Regions from separate parts of the [Clostridium] colinum genome, predicted to be linked through region 1. Evidence: a T-box and tRNA genes for the amino acid it is inferred to sense, from the RefSeq annotation. Region 1 holds a T-box; the other regions hold tRNA genes.
What was found. A T-box is a leader RNA that pairs with one kind of tRNA and senses whether it is charged. The one in region 1 lies ahead of tyrS (tyrosine--tRNA ligase), so its partner is inferred to be a tRNA-Tyr.
Positions count from the first base shown of each region.

Region 2: it has a tRNA-Tyr gene. The T-box ahead of tyrS (tyrosine--tRNA ligase) is inferred to sense a tRNA for this amino acid. The anticodon was not compared.
Region 3: it has a tRNA-Tyr gene. The T-box ahead of tyrS (tyrosine--tRNA ligase) is inferred to sense a tRNA for this amino acid. The anticodon was not compared.

Region 1 is NZ_OW712331.1:133,977-138,812, forward strand. It holds gene NBW53_RS00620 (restriction endonuclease) at 1-334, opposite strand, end outside; gene tyrS (tyrosine--tRNA ligase) at 358-1,587, opposite strand; T-box leader at 1,652-1,843, opposite strand; gene NBW53_RS10095 (peptidase dimerization domain-containing protein) at 1,897-2,490, opposite strand; gene pepT (tripeptide aminopeptidase PepT) at 2,450-3,109, opposite strand; tRNA gene NBW53_RS00635 (tRNA-Ser) at 3,426-3,513, shown strand; tRNA gene NBW53_RS00640 (tRNA-Ser) at 3,545-3,633, shown strand; rRNA gene NBW53_RS00645 (16S ribosomal RNA) at 3,869-4,836, shown strand, end outside.
Region 2 is NZ_OW712331.1:720,167-725,002, forward strand. It holds rRNA gene NBW53_RS03485 (16S ribosomal RNA) at 384-1,903, shown strand; tRNA gene NBW53_RS03490 (tRNA-Tyr) at 1,969-2,050, shown strand; tRNA gene NBW53_RS03495 (tRNA-Leu) at 2,075-2,160, shown strand; tRNA gene NBW53_RS03500 (tRNA-Arg) at 2,169-2,242, shown strand; gene NBW53_RS03505 (GerMN domain-containing protein) at 2,835-3,332, shown strand; gene NBW53_RS03510 (phosphatidylinositol-specific phospholipase C domain-containing protein) at 3,847-4,836, shown strand, end outside.
Region 3 is NZ_OW712331.1:1,770,307-1,775,142, forward strand. It holds gene treP (PTS system trehalose-specific EIIBC component) at 1-979, opposite strand, end outside; gene tnpA (IS200/IS605 family transposase) at 2,093-2,557, opposite strand; tRNA gene NBW53_RS08595 (tRNA-Met) at 2,738-2,811, opposite strand; tRNA gene NBW53_RS08600 (tRNA-Tyr) at 2,837-2,918, opposite strand; tRNA gene NBW53_RS08605 (tRNA-Thr) at 2,934-3,006, opposite strand; rRNA gene rrf (5S ribosomal RNA) at 3,014-3,131, opposite strand; rRNA gene NBW53_RS08615 (23S ribosomal RNA) at 3,202-4,836, opposite strand, start outside.

The DNA.
Region 1 (4,836 bases):
TAGGAACAGTAGTTTTATCAAAAATTTCTGCTAAACCCATTTCATAAAGCATTCCAGTTAGTCTTTGAACTGTATTTGGATTTCTTTTTATAGCAGTTTTATCTCTTTTTAAATATGCCACATAGGAATCTTTAATTGGAAATATTTCTTGTGATAGCAATACTTCAAGTAGTTTTTCAGAATCTCTTTCATAAAAAGCTTTTGTTATTTGATTTGTATCTTCTTTATCAAGTTCTCTTTTTAAATTTATAGACATAGGATAAATTTTAAATAGCAAATCTAAATAGTTTTTTTGGTTAGCTAGCTCTATACTTTTCTCAGTCCATATATTCATATTAATAACCTCCAATATTTAAATTAGTCAAGTTTTATTTGATGAAATACTTTTTTGCCTTTTTGTATTAATAATTTATTATCAGTAAAATCGTCAATAGTTAAGCTATGTTCGATTTTTTCTATTTTTATATCGTTTACTTTAATACCACCTTGTTGAACAAGTCTTCTTGCTTCGCTTTTAGAAGGAGCTAGTTTTAAAGTAACTAAAACATCTAGTATATTAATACCATTTTCAAAAGTAGATTTATCCATATTTGTAGTAGGGATAGAACCACCAGATACACCACCTGCAAAAAGTGCTCTAGAGGCTTCCATAGCTTTTTTAGCTTCTTCTTCACCGTGAACAATATTTGTAACTTCATAAGCTAATATTTCTTTAGCTTTGTTTATTTCACTACCTTCTAATCCACCAAGTTTTTTAACTTCGTCCATAGGTAAAAATGTTAATAAGCTTAAGCATTTTTCTACATCGCTATCGGCAACATTTCTCCAATATTGATAAAATTCATAAGGAGTTGTTTTTTTAGGGTCAAGCCATACAGCACCTTTTTGTGTTTTACCCATTTTAATTCCTTCACTTGTTGTTAATAGCTTAAATGTAAGGCCATAGGCTTCTTTTTTATCCATACGCCTAATAAGTTCTACACCACCTATAATGTTTGACCATTGGTCGCTACCACCTAATTGCATTTTACAATTATATTTTCTGTTAAGCTCTAAAAAGTCATAGCTTTGCATAAGCATATAGTTAAATTCAAAAAATGATAAGCCTTTTTCCATTCTACTTTTAAAACATTCGGCAGTTAACATACGGTTTACAGAAAAGTGGACACCCACATCACGTATAAAATCTATATAATTTAAATTTTTAAGCCAATCTGCATTATTTACTATAAGGGCTTTATCTTCACCAAATTCTATAAAGCGTGATAGTTGTTGTTTAAAACAATTTACATTATGCTCTATTGTATCTAAAGTCATCATCTGACGCATATCTGTTCTATGAGAAGGGTCACCAACCATACCAGTGCCACCGCCAACAAGTGCAATAGGTCTATGACCTGCTTTTTGCATATGGCTCATTGCCATAACTGTTAAAAAGTGTCCAGCTGTTAGGCTATCTGCTGTTGGGTCAAAGCCAATATAAAAAGTTACACTTTCTTCGCCTAAAAGCTTTCTAACTTCATCTTCGTTTGTGCATTGCTCTATAAATCCTCTTTCTTTTAAAATATCATATACGTTTTTAGACATAATAATCATTCCTTTCTTTATTTATTAAAAAGAATAAAGTTTAATAAAAAACGGATATTCAAGCCCAAAGGACGAGAATACCCGTGTTACCACCTTAATTTATAATGTAAAACATTACCTCAAAAGCCTATAAAGGAGCAAACCTTAAATATTCAAAAGGTGTAGGTTCTTTTGTTTGTGCTATTAGCCTTTCACCAACCGGCTAACTCTCTTAGTTGTAACCAAACAAAGCTTTATCCTTTATCATCATATTTATAATATAAAATTTTAAATATTGTAACATATAAATAACATAAATGCAAGTAAAACTTAAATATCTGTTGCAATATTTATTATTACATTTACGGCAGAAACCATAGACTCTATACAAATATATTCATAAGGGACATGGAAGTTATGACCACCAGTAAAAAGGTTAGGGCAAGGCAAGTTCATAAAAGAAAGTCTTGCACCATCTGTACCACCTCTTATAGGCTTTACATTTGTCTTTATACCAGCTTTTATTATAGCATTTTTAGCCTTTTCTATTATGTGTAAATTATCTTTTAAAATATCATACATATTAAAATAACTATCATTTATTTTTAGGTCTAAAAGATTATTATATTTTTCATTTAAGTGTGACACAATATTAGTTATTGTTTGTTTTTTATTTTCAAATTCTTCTTTATCAAAAGCACGGATAATAAAATGTAATTTAGTTTTTTCTACATTACCATTTATATCGGTAAGATGATAAAAACCTTCATAATCTTTAGTATTAGTTGGCGTTTCATCTGGTATCATAGATAGAAGTTCATTAGCTATAAGGGCAGAATTTATCATAATATTTGTAGCTTGACCTGGGTGTACATTTTTACCATTAAATAGTAATAGTTGCATCGGCGGCATTAAAATTTTCATAGTTTAATTCTCCAATGCCTCCACCATCTATTGTATAGGCAAAATCACAATCAAAATCTTTAACATTGAAATAATTAACGCCATTTCCTACTTCTTCATCTGGTGTAAAAGCCAATTTTATTTCACCATGTTCTATATGTGGGTTATTTTTTAAATATTCAAAAGCAGTTAATATTTCAGCTATACCTGCCTTGTCATCTGCTCCAAGAAGAGTAGTTCCATCAGTTGTAATAAGGTTTTTTCCAACATAAGATTTTAATGATGGAAAATCTTTTGGGGAAAGGACTATATTTTTTAGTATAATATTACTTCCATCATAATTTTTTATAAAATTAGGAGTTATATTTTTTCCACAATAGTCTGAACTTGTATCCATATGTGCTATAAAGCCTATTTTTGGCACAATTTTATTTGTATTAGACTTTAGTGTAGCAAAAACATAACCATTATCATCTATTTTTATATTTTCAAGGTTTAAATCTGCACATTTTTTAGCTAATATTTTAGCAAAATCTTTTTGAGACTGGGTAGAAGGGTATGTGTTGGACTGCATATTTGAAGTAGTATCAAATTTAATTAACGAACAAAAATTATTTATAACACTTTTTTCTATATCCATAATAAGCCTCCTTATTAAATATTTTTATTAATTATATGATTTTATAATTATAGCATTATAAAAATTTACTGTCTATAAATATATTTTTCTTAATTGTACATTGAATAATATTCTAAACATTTTAAGAAAAAATATTAAAAAATTTTAAAAATATTATTAAATTTATTATTAAAATTTAGTATACATAATAGGAAGAAAAAATATTAAAAATAATTTTAAAAAAAGTGTTGACATTTTTTGAAAAGTCTTATATAATAAATATTGTCCTTGAGGGAAAGAAAAGCCAACAAGGTTAAATAATTAAAATAATTAATATGGAGGATTACCCAAGTGGTTGAAGGGTCCGGTCTTGAAAACCGGCAGGTCGTGAGAGCGGCGCCAGGGTTCGAATCCCTGATCCTCCGTTATTTTTTTGACTACATATTCAAACATTGGGGAGAAGTACCCAAGTGGCTGAAGGGGCTCCCCTGGAAAGGGAGTAGATCGTTAATAGCGGTGCGTGGGTTCAAATCCCACCTTCTCCGTCAGCTAATATTAAACAACTTTAAAAAATAATAAAAAATGAAAAAAGTTGTTGACAAGGTTGAAGAAATATGATATTATAAGCAAGTCGCTAAAGACAAGCTTAAAAATTGAACATTGAAAACTAAATAATCAAAAAGTGAATTAGACAACCCGAAAAATTCAAGTGAGAAAAAACACTAAAAAAGAGAAAAAGTCAGAGTAATCTGAGCGAATTAAACTTAAAGTTTAAAGAATTAAAATGAGAGTTTGATCCTGGCTCAGGATGAACGCTGGCGGCGTGCCTAACACATGCAAGTCGAGCGGAGTTTTATGGGAGCTTGCTTTTATAAAATTTAGCGGCGGACGGGTGAGTAACGCGTGGGTAACCTGCCCTATACACAGGGATAACATTGAGAAATTGATGCTAATACCTGATAAGCCAACAAGTAGGCATCTGCAAGTTGGAAAAACTGAGGTGGTATAGGAGGGGCCCGCGTCTGATTAGCTAGTTGGTGGGGTAAAGGCCTACCAAGGCGACGATCAGTAGCCGACCTGAGAGGGTGATCGGCCACATTGGAACTGAGACACGGTCCAAACTCCTACGGGAGGCAGCAGTGGGGAATATTGCACAATGGGGGGAACCCTGATGCAGCAACGCCGCGTGAAGGAAGAAGTATTTCGGTATGTAAACTTCTATCGACAGGGAAGAAATAAATGACGGTACCTGAATAAGAAGCACCGGCTAAATACGTGCCAGCAGCCGCGGTAATACGTATGGTGCAAGCGTTATCCGGATTTACTGGGTGTAAAGGGTGAGTAGGCGGTTATGCAAGTCATATGTGAAATTCTGGGGCTCAACCTCAGGGCTGCATAAGAAACTGTGTAACTAGAGTACAGGAGAGGTAAGCGGAATTCCTAGTGTAGCGGTGAAATGCGTAGATATTAGGAAGAACACCGGTGGCGAAGGCGGCTTACTGGACTGAAACTGACGCTGAGTCACGAAAGCGTGGGGAGCGAACAGGATTAGATACCCTGGTAGTCCACGCCGTAAACGATGAGTGCTAGGTGTTGGGAAGAGATTCTCGGTGCCGCAGCAAACGCAATAAGCACTCCACCTGGGGAGTACGACCGCAAGGTTGAAACTCAAAGGAATTGACGGGGACCCGCACAAGCGGTGGAGCATGTGGTTTAATTCGAAGCAACGCGAAGAACCTTACCTAAAC
Region 2 (4,836 bases), 590 kb from region 1:
ATATGTTAATATAATCAAGTCGTATAAGTTAATTTGTTAAGAAAAAGTAAAAATGTAAAAAAATGAAAAAAGTTCTTGACAATGTGAAAGATAAGTGATAAACTTATAAAGTCGCAAAACGACAAAAAAACAAAAAAGATAAAAAAGTCAAGAAAAAATAAAAAAAGCTTGACAAAAATGAAAAAAATGTTATAATAGAACAAGTAACTAATAAAATTTATAAAAAATGAGATTAGTTAAAGATATTATAAAATATTGAACATTGAAAACTAAATAATCAAAAAGTGAATTAGACAACCCGAAAAATTCAAGTGAGAAAAAACACTAAAAAAGAGGAAAAAGTCAGAGTAATCTGAGCGAATTAAACTTAAAGTTTAAGGAATTAAAATGAGAGTTTGATCCTGGCTCAGGATGAACGCTGGCGGCGTGCCTAACACATGCAAGTCGAGCGGAGTTTTATGGGAGCTTGCTTTTATAAAACTTAGCGGCGGACGGGTGAGTAACGCGTGGGTAACCTGCCCTATACACAGGGATAACATTGAGAAATTGATGCTAATACCTGATAAGCCAACAAGTAGGCATCTACAAGTTGGAAAAACTGAGGTGGTATAGGAGGGGCCCGCGTATGATTAGCTAGTTGGTGGGGTAAAGGCCTACCAAGGCGACGATCAGTAGCCGACCTGAGAGGGTGATCGGCCACATTGGAACTGAGACACGGTCCAAACTCCTACGGGAGGCAGCAGTGGGGAATATTGCACAATGGGGGGAACCCTGATGCAGCAACGCCGCGTGAAGGAAGAAGTATTTCGGTATGTAAACTTCTATCGACAGGGAAGAAATAAATGACGGTACCTGAATAAGAAGCACCGGCTAAATACGTGCCAGCAGCCGCGGTAATACGTATGGTGCAAGCGTTATCCGGATTTACTGGGTGTAAAGGGTGAGTAGGCGGTTATGCAAGTCATATGTGAAATTCTGGGGCTCAACCTCAGGGCTGCATAAGAAACTGTGTAACTAGAGTACAGGAGAGGTAAGCGGAATTCCTAGTGTAGCGGTGAAATGCGTAGATATTAGGAAGAACACCGGTGGCGAAGGCGGCTTACTGGACTGAAACTGACGCTGAGTCACGAAAGCGTGGGGAGCGAACAGGATTAGATACCCTGGTAGTCCACGCCGTAAACGATGAGTGCTAGGTGTTGGGAAGAGATTCTCGGTGCCGCAGCAAACGCAATAAGCACTCCACCTGGGGAGTACGACCGCAAGGTTGAAACTCAAAGGAATTGACGGGGACCCGCACAAGCGGTGGAGCATGTGGTTTAATTCGAAGCAACGCGAAGAACCTTACCTAAACTTGACATCCCGATGACAATCTGTGTAATGCAGACTTTCTTCGGAACATCGGTGACAGGTGGTGCATGGTTGTCGTCAGCTCGTGTCGTGAGATGTTGGGTTAAGTCCCGCAACGAGCGCAACCCCTATTCTTAGTAGCCAGCAATTCGGATGGGCACTCTAGGGAGACTGCCGTGGATAACACGGAGGAAGGTGGGGATGACGTCAAATCATCATGCCCCTTATGTTTAGGGCTACACACGTGCTACAATGGCTGTAACAAAGTGAAGCAAGATAGTGATATGGAGCAAAGCACAAAAAAGCAGTCCCAGTTCGGATTGTAGTCTGCAACTCGACTACATGAAGTTGGAATCGCTAGTAATCGCGAATCAGAATGTCGCGGTGAATACGTTCCCGGGTCTTGTACACACCGCCCGTCACACCATGGGAGTTGGAAGCGCCCGAAGCCTGTGACCTAACCGCAAGGGAGGAGCAGTCGAAGGTGAAGCCAGTGACTGGGGTGAAGTCGTAACAAGGTAGCCGTATCGGAAGGTGCGGCTGGATCACCTCCTTTCTAAGGAAAAAGGGAAGCTAATTCATTGATTATTTAGTTTTGAGTGTTTAATTATATTATTATATGGGTGGTTTCCCGAGTGGCCAAAGGGGGCAGACTGTAAATCTGTTAGTTAATCTTTCGGAGGTTCGAATCCTCCACCACCCAATGTCTATAATAGGCACTGTATGTGCCCGAGTGGCGGAACTGGCAGACGCACAGGACTTAAAATCCTGCGGGAGTTAAATCCCGTACCGGTTCGATTCCGGTCTCGGGCATATTTTATGTATGCGTAGCTCAGTTGGATAGAGCGTCTGACTACGGATCAGAAGGTCGAGGGTTCGAATCCTTTCGCATACATATTTGTATATATTTGAAAAAGTTGTATGTTTTATTTAGTGATAATTATTTTTTAGATATTATTAAATAAAATATACAACTTTTTTTATTGTGCAATTTTATTAATAAGTAATAATAGTAATGAATATAGGTATTAGAAGAAAAGTTGATGACTTGGGTAGAATAGTTATACCTAAAGAAATTAGAAAAACTAAAAAATTACTACTAAAAAGTCATAAATTGTATATATATTTTTATAATAAATATATAAATAAAATACTTAGATACTTATAAATTAAATTATAGTTTAGTTATATTTATAAATTTAAAAAATTTATTACCAATTTTGATAAACAACCTATATAAATAAATAAGATTAAAAGATTGTATAGTATTTATAGTGATAAAAATTAAATAGTATACAATCTTTTTTTATTATAAAATTTTATAAATTAAACTTAATTTTATTTTATATTCATAAGTCAAAATTAAGTTAAATTTTTTTTAAAATGTAAATTTATAAACTATATTATATATTTTACCAATAATTTTGTATTTAAAATATATTGAATAGATATATCTAATAAAATACAATAAATATGAGGTGATTTATATGAAAAAGAGTTGTTATATATTTTTTTTAATATCATATATTTTAAATAGTAGTATAGTAGTAAATGGACAAGAGCTTTATAAAATTTATTATTTAGAAAATACGTTTGAAGAAAAATTAACATTTGAAGAATATATCATATTAGGAGGATTTATGGACGAATATAAAATAAAACTAATATTAGAAACATATTTTTATAATAGTCAAGATAATATGAATTATATACCAAAAGGAGCAAAAGTTTTAAATGTAAAAATAATAAATAAAGATTTATTTATAAATTTTAATAATAATTTTCAAAATTATGGTGGTAATCATTATGAAATAAATCTTATAAGACAAATATTACATACGTGTTTTCAGTTTGAAGATATCCAAACAGTTACATTTTTAATAGAAGGAAAGTTTAAAGTTTTACCAGAAGGAAATTTAGTTTTTAAATATACAAGAGAGGATTTAGAAATAATGGATTATAATCAAAATTTATCTTTAAAATAAAACAAATAATATTTAAGATATAATTATTTACAAATAAATATTTTTATTGACATTTATATAAAATAAATGATATTATAAAATTAATTTACATATTTTGGAAATAAAGTTTATTTTGTCATTAAAATTTTTGATAATAAAAATTATATTTTAAATATTTTCAGTGTATAAAATGTTAAATATAGTTATTATATTTAAGACTAGATATATTAAATATTTTTTATCAATATATTATAAACAACATATAAATTTATAATATTAATAATTTCTTATAAATATTTTTACTTTAATAAAAATTATATAAGAATATTAATATAATTTATTTAATATGCTGGTAACGTATAGTTATATAAATTTTAATATACCTATCTAATATATTTAAAATTTTAGTATTAAAATTAATAAAATATATTATTATATCAAAAATTTTATTTTATGCTAAAATAACTAATTATTTAAAATTTATATGTAAATTAAATTTATAAATAATAAAAATATAAAGAGGTAGGAGAAATTTATGAGAAGAATATTTTTAACATTATTTATAGGAATTATGATTTTTTCTATGCCACAAATGGCTATGGCACATTATGACACTGCATATTGGCATGAAACTTATATTACAAAAAATAATTCTGATTGGATGAAATATGTTGATGGGAATATGAAAATTAGTGAACTGTCTATTCCAGGAACACATGACAGTATGGCTTATCGTAGTGATTTATCTGCTATTGATAATACAAGAACACAAACAATGAATTTAAGACAACAACTAGAAAGTGGTATACGATATATAGATATACGCGTAAAAGATAATGGAAATAACAATTTTGTATTACATCATGGACCAGTATATTTGGGATTTAGTTTTGATTATGTATTAGATGAATTACATAAATTTTTAAATGAATATCCATCTGAGAGTGTATTTATGCGTATTAAACAAGAACAAAGTAGTTCAAGTGATGAAAAAATGCTTCAAATATTTAGTAAGTATTATAGTAAATATAATAATTTATTTTGGAAAAAAGAAGATAGAGATACAGAAAATCCTACTTTAGATGAGGTAAGAGGAAAAGTAGTTATTTTAAGTGATGTATTATCATTAAATTATTACGGAATTAATTATAGAGATATTTCTGTACAAGATGTATATCACTTAAATACAAATTGGGAATTATATTCAAAATCGGAAAAAATTAAAAAATTTGCTTTAGATATTAATAATAATTCAAATTCAACATTAAGTATTAATTATTTAAGTGCATCTGGAGGAGTATTTCCTTATTTTGTTGCTAGTGGACATGCTAGACCACAGACAAATTCACCACATTTATCAACAGGTTTAACAACACCAGCATTTAATGGTCATTATCCAGATTTTCCACGTTTTAATCGAGTTGGAGCGCTTGCTACCATTTCATTTGAAGGAACTAACACTTTATTTGCAGATTTAATTAAAAAGGAAAATTTAACTTATACTGGTATTGTAGCAGCAGATTTT
Region 3 (4,836 bases), 400 kb from region 1:
TTGTCATATGGTGTAAACCTGTTATAACAAGTGGTGCATATACAAACCCAAATAAGCCTGCAAACAACCAACTAATAGAAGAAGTTAAACCTGCATATACAAACTGAGCTATTATATCCCCAATTTTCCAACCTATTGGCCCTAAAACAGTATGAGCTATAAGGACTGTAGGTATTAAAGAACAAAATGGTACAATAATCATAGATATTGAAGAAGGAGATATTTTTCTAAAAAATCTTTCAAAATATACTAAAACAAATCCTGCTAAAATAGCTGGTATAACTTGTGCTTGATAACCTATCATTTCTACTTTTGCAAATCCAAAATCCCAAAAAGGTATTTCTGTAGCAGTAGCCACACTATATGCGTTTAAAAGTTGTGGAGATACTAAAGTTATACCTAATACTATACCTAAAATTTGAGTAGTACCCATTTTTTTAGTTATAGCCCAAGTTATCCCAACAGGTAAAAAATGAAATATAGCTTCACCTATTAACCATAAAAAACTATAAATTCCAGACCAAAGTTGAGATATTTCTATCAAACTTTTAGTACCTTCTTCAAAAAACTTTACATCACCTATAATATTTCTAAATCCTAATATAAGTCCCCCAACAATAATGGCTGGTATAAGAGGTGAAAAAATCTCTGCTAAATTTGCCATTAACTTTTGTATAGGAGACATATTAGATTTTGCTACATCTTTTACTTGTTCTTTATTGACACCCTCTATACCAGATACTTTTATAAAATCATTATAAAATTGAGATACCGTATTACCTATAATTATTTGAAATTGTCCTGCTTGCAAAAACGTTCCTTTAACACAAGATAAACTTTCTATTTTTTCTTTATCTGATTTTTCTGTATCTTTTAAAACAAATCTCATACGTGTCATACAATGTGTAACTGCCGATATATTTTCTTTACCACCTAAATATTCTAACAGCTTTTTAGACTCTTCTATATAATTACTCATAATAATCCTCCTTTTTAACTTGTACGTATATGTTAATAATAAACTATGATTTTATTATTGTCAATATATAATTATTATTTTTGATATTTTAAAAATAAACAAAAATTATTTATATACATTTTATACTAATTAATATAGTTTTTATTTTTATTTTTTATTTATTTTGTATAATTTAATATATTAAATTTAAGAGTACCTATTTTCTATTTTTTATTTTTACATATAAAAAGTCAGGCTTTAAAACCTGACTTTAATCTATCAATTATAAAAATTAGTTAAATTATAATAAAAAATAAGTATTTAATTATTATATATATATACTATCTATTTATATATTATAAAGATTTAAATTAAAAATTATATTATATATAATTTATATCTCCACTTAGAATATATATTTCATTATAAAAACTCCTATGATATTTTATTTTTAATTATTGACCTACTTTATTATATCATAAAATATTTTTTATTTTATATATTACATTCCTCCTATTATTAAGTGGTTTATATTAATAATAGATTAATATAAACATTACTTATTATATATAAAAATAACTCCTTAAAGTGTTTGTTTTTATACTTTAATCTTCTTTTAATTAATTTTTTATGTACTCTATTACTTTTTTATTCCTTTATTTATATTTTAAACTTATATATCTATCAAATATTATCAAATTACTTTTAAATATATAAATTTTGGTAATATAATTAATAATATATCATATTTACAATTTTTATCCATATAATTTTCTCCTATATTTTGAATAAAATATCCCATAAATGTTCAAATACTCAATTTGGATAGTATACTTACTAACATATGTATATTATCTTTACAAACTTATGCTTCTATTACTTCTACATCTTTTTATTTCGGGATATCCCATATATATTTTACAACAGGAGGTTATTTTTTCTACTTATAGGCACAGCCTTTTTGGAACCATCTGTAGAACAGATGGTATTCTGTGTACAATCAAAACCACCCGTTTAACGGGTGGTAAGCCCTATAAGGGCTTTTTTTTGTTGTAAGCCTCTAAAGAGGCACTGAATGGTCTGACAATTACATTACTATTTCTTGGCTGCCACTAAAAGTGGCTATTTTTTTGCCTACTTACTCTGGATACCCATAAATGGGTCTATATATTCTTTTAAACTTATTTGGTCATTTACTATATCTTCTTCTAATTGATTTTTTATGTATTCTTTTATTGCATTTTGATTTCTACATACTGTATCTACATAATATCCTCTACACCAAAAATGGCTATTCCCATATTTATACTTTAAGTTTGCATGCCTATCAAATATCATTAAGCTACTTTTACTTTTTAAATATCCCATAAATTGTGAGACACTTAAATATGGTGGTATTTCTACTAACATATGTATATGGTCTTTACAAGCTTCTGCCTCTATTATTTTAACCCCTTTCATTTCACAAAGCATTCTTAATATTTTTTCTATATCTGCTTTTATCTTTCCATATATTTCTTGTCTCCTATATTTTGGTGCAAATACTATATGATATTTGCATCTCCATTTAGAACGTAATAAACTATTTATGTCTTTCATCACAAAACCTCCTATGATTTTATTTTTGGTTGCCAGACCAATTATATTCTATCATAGGAGGTTTTTACTTTTCTATAAGAGTTTTTACCTACCACCAGCTATGCTGGTGGTTTAATCAAGCCTATTCGGCGACAAAAAAACGGTAAAGTTATTTGTAACTTTACCGTTTAATTAAAATAGTTGCGGGAGCCGGATTTGAACCGACGACCTTCGGGTTATGAGCCCGACGAGCTACCAGGCTGCTCCATCCCGCGTCATTATAAGTTTTTAGTGTTAAAGTGGGTGGAGAAGGATTCGAACCTTCGAAAGACTAGCTAACAGATTTACAGTCTGCCCCCTTTGGCCACTCGGGAATCCACCCTTATTAAGAAATCAAAGCCGATGAAGGGACTCGAACCCCCAACCTGCTGATTACAAGTCAGCTGCTCTGCCAATTGAGCCACATCGGCTTATTTAATACGGCAACCACTTACTTTCCCAGGCGGTCCCCCACCAAGTATCATCAGCCGTTTAGGTCTTAACCTTCGTGTTCGGTATGGGAACGGGTGTTTCCCCTAAACGCATCATCACCGTAAATTTTTAGAGTTTATACTCTCAAAACTGATAGAAAACACAAACCAAACTAAAAGAATTAAACAAAATCATTGGACAAGCACTCGACCATTAGTACCTATCAGCTAAATACGTTACCGTACTTACACCTTAGGCCTATCAACCTCGTCGTCTTCAAGGGGTCTTACTTGCACTAGGCAATGGAAATCTAGTCTTGAGGTTGGCTTCACGCTTAGATGCCTTCAGCGTTTATCCTTTCCAAACTTGGCTACTCTGCCGTGGCATTGGTTACCAACAGATACACCAGCGGTTCGTCCATCCCGGTCCTCTCGTACTAAGGACAGCTCCTCTCAAATTTCCTACGCCCACAACGGATAGGGACCGAACTGTCTCACGACGTTCTGAACCCAGCTCGCGTACCGCTTTAATGGGCGAACAGCCCAACCCTTGGGACCTACTTCAGCCCCAGGATGCGATGAGCCGACATCGAGGTGCCAAACCTCCCCGTCGATGTGAACTCTTGGGGGAGATAAGCCTGTTATCCCCAGGGTAGCTTTTATCCGTTAAGCGATGGCACTCCCACTTGTTACCACCGGATCACTAAGTCCTACTTTCGTACCTGCTCGAACCGTCGCTCTCGCAGTCAAGCCTTCTTCTGCCTTTACACTCTTTGAATGGTTTCCAATCATTCTGAGAAGACCTTTGAGCGCCTCCGTTACTCTTTCGGAGGCGACCGCCCCAGTCAAACTGCCCGCCTAACAATGTCCCTCTTCTGGATCACAGAAGCAGGTTAGAAATCCAATACTACAAGAGAGGTATCCCAACATCGACTCCACCAATACTGGCGTACTGGCTTCTCAGTCTCCCTCCTATCCTGTACATGTAATACCGAATCCCAATATTAAGCTGCAGTAAAGCTCCATGGGGTCTTTCCGTCCTGTTGCGGGTAACCAGTATCTTCACTGGTTCTTCAATTTCACCGGGCGTGTTGTCGAGACAGTGCTCAAATCGTTACACCTTTCGTGCGGGTCAGAACTTACCTGACAAGGAATTTCGCTACCTTAGGACCGTTATAGTTACGGCCGCCGTTTACTGGGGCTTGAATTCAAAGCTTCGGATTGCTCCTAACCTCTCCTTTTGACCTTCCAGCACCGGGCAGGTGTCAGCCCCTATACTTCACCTTTCGGTTTAGCAGAGACCTGTGTTTTTGCTAAACAGTCGCTTGAGCCTCTTCTCTGTGGCCTACTCTCGTAGGCTCCCCTTCTCCCTAAGTTACGGGGTCATTTTGCCGAGTTCCTTAACAACACTTCTCCCGTCGGTCTGTGGATTTTCTCCTCGTCTACCTGTGTCGGTTTGCGGTACGGGTACTAATAACACTATAGCGGCTTTTCTTGACAGTGTGGATTCAGAAACTTCGCTACTTTTCTTCACTCCCTATCACACTTCACCTTTAGATATGTGATTTGCATCATATCCACAGCTTTGTGCTTAGCCGAGTATTTCCTTTCCTCGGTTTTCCTATCCTCCTGTGTCCCCACAGTTCTGATTATTAGTAGTACAGGAATTTAAACCTGTTATCCATCGACTACGTCTTTCGACCTCGCCTTAGGTCCCGACTTACCCAGAGCAGATCAGCTTTACTCTGGAAACCTTAGACATTCGACCTATATGATTCTCACATATATCTCGCTACTCATTCCGGCATTCTCTCTTCTGCTTCGTCCACC